2 regions of the Mesorhizobium sp. M0047 genome follow, and region 2 is predicted to be linked to the other one. Evidence: predicted binding sites of a transcription regulator. Region 2 holds the regulator's gene; the other holds the start of a gene.

Region 1 (3,411 bases), on a different contig from region 2:
CGCCCATCAGCACGCCGAGTCCGGCCTCTTTCGAGGCCCTGGCGGCTTCCTCCGTGGTGGGGAATTCGGCGACGCGCACGCCCTGTTCGATCGCCTCGCCGACATGGCCAAGCGTAGCGTCGTCGTGGCTTGCCAAAACGATGCCGCGCTCGTGGCAGGCGGCGGCGATCACTGCCCGGTTCGGTACCGAATTGCGCGCCGATTCCGCCATGCGTTTTTCGCAGAACAGTTTGAAGTCGCGATCGGTCAGCTTCAGCTTGCGCTGGTAATAATAGGCATAGGTCTCGAGATTGACGAACTGGCGCTGGCCAGGCGCATGGTCCATCAGCGATGCCAGCTTCACCCGTTCGTCGCCGTCGAAATTGGCAAACGCCTTGAGGCAGTCCGGCGCCGAAACCTCGCAGCGCAGATGGATGAAATGGTCGGCCCGCAGACGGTCCTGCTGCACACTGTCCTCGATCGCATCGGCCAGCTTGCGGATATCGGCGGATGTCAGGTCGGCGTCCTCGTCCATGCCGACGCGCAAGGCGTCGAGCACGGTGGTGATGCCGGCGGTCGCCACTTGCGCGTCATGGGCGAGCACGGCGGCGATCGGATTCCAGCGCACCTTGGGCCGCGGCGCGTAGTGGCCTTCGAGATGGTCGGTGTGAAGCTCGACCAGCCCGGGAATGATGTAGTCGCCGCCCATATCCTCGCCGGCCATGCTCCCACTGGTTTGGCTGGTGCCGACGTCGATGCCGGCGATAAGGCCGTCGCGCAGCACCAGCGAACCTTCGACGATCTCGTCGGCAAGCACGATGCGGGCGTTGTGGAGAACAGTCTCGGCGGTCATTTCAGGCAGTCCTTGGTTATTCCGGCTGGGGTTATTCCGGCTGGGTGTCAGGCAGTTTTTCTGGCCGGGCGGCGCCCGAGCGCATGATGCGAAAGCACCATGAACGGTGCACCCGGTTCGGTTTCGACGAACAACGTCAGCGCATCCACCAGCAGCGGCTGTTGCAGCACCTGCGCAAACAGACTGTCGATTGCTGCGCGCAAACGAGGGCTTTCCTGTGACCCCGCCCGGCCGGACAGCGTCATGTGGAAGCGAAAGGTTTCGAAGACATAGGGATAGCCCCATTGGCAGAGATTGCGGAACTCGGCCGGCTTCAGCGAATCCGGGCTGCGCCGCTCGATTTCCGCCTCGGTCAACGGCGCACGAAACCGGTCGAAGCCGAGCACCACGTCATCGGCGAAGCGGTTGAGCACCGGCAGCGGGCCTTCCGGCACCAGTGCGAAGAAGCCGTCGATCTGGCTGACGACGAGACGCGGGATGGTCACCGCCGGCGTCGCCTCGGCGAAATGGTCGAGTGCGGCGCGCAGCGACGCTTCGATTTCGCTGGCGGCCAGGCGGAAAGGGGCTTTCAGCGTCGCGTGAAAACCATAGCGGCGCGCCGAAGCTGTGTGGAAAGCAACTTCCGCCGCCGATAGGTCGGCCACTGCCTCGGCCGGCCTTGTCGCGCCGCCAAACGGGTCGCGGCCAAGCCAGTCGGCGGCGATCCGCGCCAGCGGCTCGTCCTGCCGTGGGGTGAAATAGAGGGCGTAGCGCATCAGGAGTCCTCGTCAGCCCCTTGCCATAGGTGATTTCCATGACGGATTGACGAAGCTTTGACGGGTTTTCGAAGGCAAATCGAGCCTTCCGGTCCTTAGCCGACGTTTTTTCCGGGTTGGACCAACAGCTTTACCCGGAAGAGACGATCGATCAGGCCTTCATCAGCCATTCGTGCTCAGGCGCATTGTGGAATTTCCACGTCCGCTTCGGTCCGGCCATCACGTTGAGATAATAGAGGTCGTAGCCGTGGCAGGCGGCGCAGGGATGATAGCCCTTGGGCACCAGCACGACATCGCCATCCTCGATCGCCATCGCTTCGTCGAGCGCGCGATGGCCGTGCTTGTCGGCGTCGGTATAGACGCGCTGAAAGGCAAAGCCCTGCGGCGGGTTGAGGCGGTGATAGTAGGTTTCCTCGAGATAGGATTCCTCAGGCAGATTGTCCTGGTCATGCTTGTGCGGCGGATAGCTCGACGTATGGCCGCCGGGCGTGATGACCTCGACCACCAGCAGCGAATCGGCCGGCTTGCCCTCCGGCAATATGTTGGTGACGTAGCGCGTGTTGGTGCCCTTGCCGCGCACCTCCTGGCCGAGATCGTTCGGCGCGATGACGCGAACCGGCAGGCCGCCGCCAAGGCCCGGCGCCGAGCAGACGGCGAGTTCCAGCTCGGTGTCCGCCGTCACCGACCAGTCGGATCCCTCAGGCACATAGACCGACCACGGCTTGCCCTCGAAGGGCGACATGCGCTCGCCAAGCAGGCCGAGATCCTTGCCGCCGCCTCTCGCCTTGCCCTTGCCGGTGACGAACACCAGGCAGACTTCGCGATCATCGGTTTTTCCGGAAGCGCTCTCGCCGGGCCGCAGCCGATGCAGGTCGAAACCGACATAGCTCCAGCTTGCGTTCTCCGGCGTCACATGGGCGACGCGGCCATGGCCCTTGTCGGCCTTCACCAGCAGCTTCGACATCCCTGTCACTCCTTCGGTTCGGCCTCGGCCTTGCCCTCGTCCGCGGGCGTGTAGAGGTAAAAAAACTGCCAGACGGCGTAGCCGGCGAAACCAAGCGCGATGACGCCCCAGAACGGCGTGCCGGTGGCGAACTCGATGATCGACCAGATGACGCAGACCGCGACGACGGCGACACGCCGCCACAAAGGCCGGAAGAAGGGGTGTTCGTAATCTTTCATCGGGCCAATCTACAGCAATCGGCTTTGCCGGGAACCCATCGCATCAGGCCTCCCTTGATCAGACATTTGGAAAGCCTTGCGTTTCGACCGTGTAGCCGGCGGCGGTCATGACGCGCATCAATTCCTTGTAGCCGACCTGCGCCATCCTGAGCGGCGGGTTCTTCTTCGGATCCTGCTCGGCCTCGACCACGAACCAGCCCTCATAGCCATGGTCGGCAAAGCGCTGCACGATGGCGCCGAAATCCAGCGAGCCGTCGCCCGGTACCGTGAAGGCACCCAGCGCCACCGCGTCGAGGAAGGACTGTTTCGTGCGGTCGAGTTTCTCGATCACGCCCATGCGCACGTCCTTCACATGCACATGGCTGATGCGCTTGTGATGGTTGTCGATGGCGCGCAGCACGTCGCCGCCGGCGAATGCCAGATGGCCGGCATCGAGCAGCAATGGAATGCCATCGCCCGAATAGCGCATGAACGCGTCGAGCTCCGGCTCGGTCTCGACCACCGCCGCCATGTGGTGATGATAGGACAGCGGCATGCCTTGCTCGGCGCACCATTCGCCGAATTCGGTGAGGCGCTTCGCATAGGCCTTCATCTCGTCGTCCGACAGCTTCGGCTTGGTTGCCAGCGGCTTCGAACGGTCGC
Region 2 (3,411 bases):
CGCCAGCGGCCTCAGCCTCTCCGGCGGTCAGCAGCAGCGGCTCTGCATCGCCCGCACCGTAGCGGTGAAGCCGGAAGTCATCCTGCTCGACGAGCCCGCTTCGGCGCTCGACCCGCTGTCGACCGCCAAGATCGAGGAGCTCATCGACGAGTTGCAAGCCGATTACACGATCGTCATCGTCACCCACAACATGCAGCAGGCGGCGCGCGTATCGAAGCAGACGGCCTTCATGTATCTGGGCGAGCTGGTCGAGTTCGACCGCACGGAGAGGATATTCACGTCGCCCCGCGAGAAGCGCACGCAGGACTACATCACCGGCCGCTTCGGCTGAGCTCAGGCATACGAGGAACAGGATCATGAGCGAACATACAGTCGCTTCTTTCGACGAGGATCTCGGTCAGATCAGCAAGCTCATCAGCGACATGGGCGATCTCGCCAGCTCGATGGTCGGCGGTGCGACCAAGGCGCTCTTGAATTCCGACAACGCCTTGGCACAGCGCGTCGTCTCCGATGATGCGATCATGGACGCGCGCCAGCGCGAGCTCGACGACCGCGCCATCACGCTGATCGCCAAGCGGCAGCCGATGGCCGATGATCTGCGCCATGTCGTCGGTTCTATCCGCATGGCCGGCGATCTCGAACGCATCGGCGACCTTGCCAAGAACATCGCCAAGCGTGTCGGCACTGTCGGCCTCAGCGTCACGCCGCGCGACCTTTCGCACTCGATCGATGGAATGGCACAACTGGTGCTGATCCAGGTGCAGGGCGTCATCGAGGAATATGCGGCGCGTGACGCCGCCGCGCTGGCGAAACTGCGTGCCGACGACGAACGCATCGACGTCAAATACACCTCCGTGTTCCGCGAGCTTCTCACCTATATGATGGAAGACCCGCGCAACATCACCGCGTGCACGCATCTTTTGTTCTGCGCCAAGAACCTCGAGCGCATCGGCGACCATGTCACCAACATCGCGGAAAATGCCTATTATGTTTTGACCGGCACGCAGCTGCCGGCCAATCGTCCGAAACAGGACGAGACGACAATGTCCGCGCCCGCGGCATGACGACAGAGGTAACCAGCCGATGATCGCGCCACGCATCATGGTGGTGGAGGACGAGGAGCCGCTAGGCGTGCTGCTCCGTTACAATCTGGAGTCCGAGGGCTATCAGGTCGAGGTCGTGACGCGCGGCGACGAGGCCGAGATCCGGCTGCAGGAGAACGTGCCTGACCTTCTGGTGCTCGACTGGATGGTGCCGGCGGTTTCCGGCATCGAACTCTGCCGGCGCCTGCGAATGCGTCCCGAGACCGAGCGGCTGCCGATCATCATGCTGACCGCGCGCGGCGAGGAGAGCGATCGCGTGCGGGGCCTCTCGACCGGCGCCGACGATTATCTGGTCAAGCCGTTTTCGACACCGGAGTTCATGGCCAGGGTCAAGGCGCTGCTGCGCCGTGCCAAGCCGGAACTGCTGTCCAGCGTGCTGAAGGTCGGCGACATCGTGCTCGATCGAGAATCGCACCGGGTCTATCGCAAGAAGAGCGAGATCCGGCTCGGGCCGACCGAATTCCGCCTGCTCGAATTCATGATGCGCCATCCCGGCCGCGTGTTCTCGCGCAGCCAGCTGCTCGACAACGTCTGGGGCGAAACGATCTACATCGACGAACGCACGGTAGACGTGCATGTCGGGCGGCTGCGCAAGGCCGTCAACAACGGCCGCATGCCCGACGTGATCCGCACCATTCGGGGTGCAGGGTACGCTATCAGGGAAGATTAGCCGATAGATCGGAACCAAGGTTCAAATTCGATCAGCAGGTGGTCGCCAATGGCCACGCGATGGCAGACATTCAAGCAGGCAGGATCGAAGTCTAAACTGCCCTTCGCGGTCGTGGGCTCGGCGCGTACCTTGACTGGCTGGCGATTGCCCTCCGATCTCCCAATTCGCTTTTCTGCCAGGCTGGCCGCAGGCACGGCCCGTGACACTTTAGTTGGTCACATTGCTATCTTGCCCGCAGACCTCCGATCAAAGTCGCGCGCCTCAAGAAACAATTCGAACTAATATGGCTATGTGCCCACTAGAGGACGTGGTTTCGCATAAATGCGCAATTTTATTAAAAATTGCATCCGACTAAGAGCGAGTTTCCCTCTTCTTTATTGATTGTATGTGCTCCGAATAGCCAATACGATCTTGGATCGGATGACGATTCCGCGGGAACGATCTCGTTCGTTGCAACGTTGCTTTGAAAGCGGTCGCCGGACCCTGCGCCGAATGACTTGACCAGGTCGGACACTAAGAGGAAGGATTTCTGATGAGCACGGTCTTAAACGCCAAAGGTATTCCTCTTCCCTACACCGGCGCGTCCAGTCATTGGTTCTCGGCAACCGGAGCCGGGGCCGAACTGCACGGCACCTCAGGCAACGACTCCTTCTGGGGAGACACCGGCGTCAATGTCACGATGTACGGTGGCGCCGGCGATGACTACTATCACCTCTATTCCACCAACAATAAGGCGGTCGAAGATCCCGGGGCCGGGATCGACACGATCGACACCTGGATGAGCTACAAGCTCCCCGACAATTTCGAGAACCTGGTCGTTACCGGCGCCAATCGATATGCGTTCGGAAATGCGTTGGACAACATCATCAAGGGCGGGTCGGGTCATCAGACGCTGGATGGCGGCAAGGGAAATGATGTCCTGATCGGCGGTGACGGCGCCGACACTTTCGCCATCTCCAAAGGAAATGGGAGCGATCTTATCTTCGATTTCGGTGCGACCGATGTGGTGCGCCTTAACGGCTATGACTTCACTTCGTTCGATGCCGTCCGTTCGCAGATGGTTCAGGTGGAATCGAACGTGATGCTGAACCTCGGATCTGACGAGATCCTGGTGTTCAAGAATACGACCATCGACAAGTTGCAGTCCGCCCAGTTCGAACTGCCGATAGACAAGTCCGGAATGACGCTGTCCTTCGCCGACGAATTCAACACGCTGAGCCTTCGGGACGGGCAGGACGGCACCTGGAATTCCAATTTCTCGTGGGGCGCGCCGAACGGCAGCACATTGAGCAGCAATGGTGAGTTGCAATGGTATATCGACGCCAATTACGGGCCGACGAGTTCCGTCCACCCGTTCAGCGTTGAAAACGGCGTGCTCACCATCACCGCCGCGCAGGCGCCGGAGGACATCAAGCCTCTGATCAACAACTACGAATACACATCGGGGATACTGACGACCCACGACACCTTCGCGCAAACCTACGGCTATTTCGAAATGCGGGCGGACCTGCCCGAAACGGCCGGAGCCTGGCCGGCCTTCTGGCTGCTTCCGGAAGACGGATCGTGGCCGCCGGAGCTGGACGTCGTCGAAACGCGCGGTCAGGATCCGAACACGCTTTTCATGACAGCGCACACCAA

The links. The regulator PhoB, encoded in region 2, activates phosphate uptake and scavenging genes when phosphate is short. The targets are predictions, from matches to a motif close to TGTCATNNANCTGTCAT.
Region 1: NKJ89_RS08500 (DUF1045 domain-containing protein) is a predicted target of PhoB. The motif match lies at 1,626-1,642, and genes of this name have one in related genera.

The regions. Positions count from the first base shown of each region.
Region 1 covers NZ_JAMYUW010000007.1:10,023-13,433, reverse strand. Annotated here, with positions in the region: gene NKJ89_RS08505 (alpha-D-ribose 1-methylphosphonate 5-triphosphate diphosphatase) at 1-832, opposite strand, end outside; gene NKJ89_RS08500 (DUF1045 domain-containing protein) at 880-1,587, opposite strand; gene iolB (5-deoxy-glucuronate isomerase) at 1,739-2,551, opposite strand; gene NKJ89_RS08490 (DUF3329 domain-containing protein) at 2,557-2,769, opposite strand; gene iolE (myo-inosose-2 dehydratase) at 2,828-3,411, opposite strand, start outside.
Region 2 covers NZ_JAMYUW010000019.1:58,987-62,397, reverse strand. Annotated here, with positions in the region: gene pstB (phosphate ABC transporter ATP-binding protein PstB) at 1-331, shown strand, start outside; gene phoU (phosphate signaling complex protein PhoU) at 357-1,064, shown strand; gene phoB (phosphate regulon transcriptional regulator PhoB) at 1,084-1,773, shown strand; gene eglC (endo-1,3-1,4-beta-glycanase EglC) at 2,306-3,411, shown strand, end outside.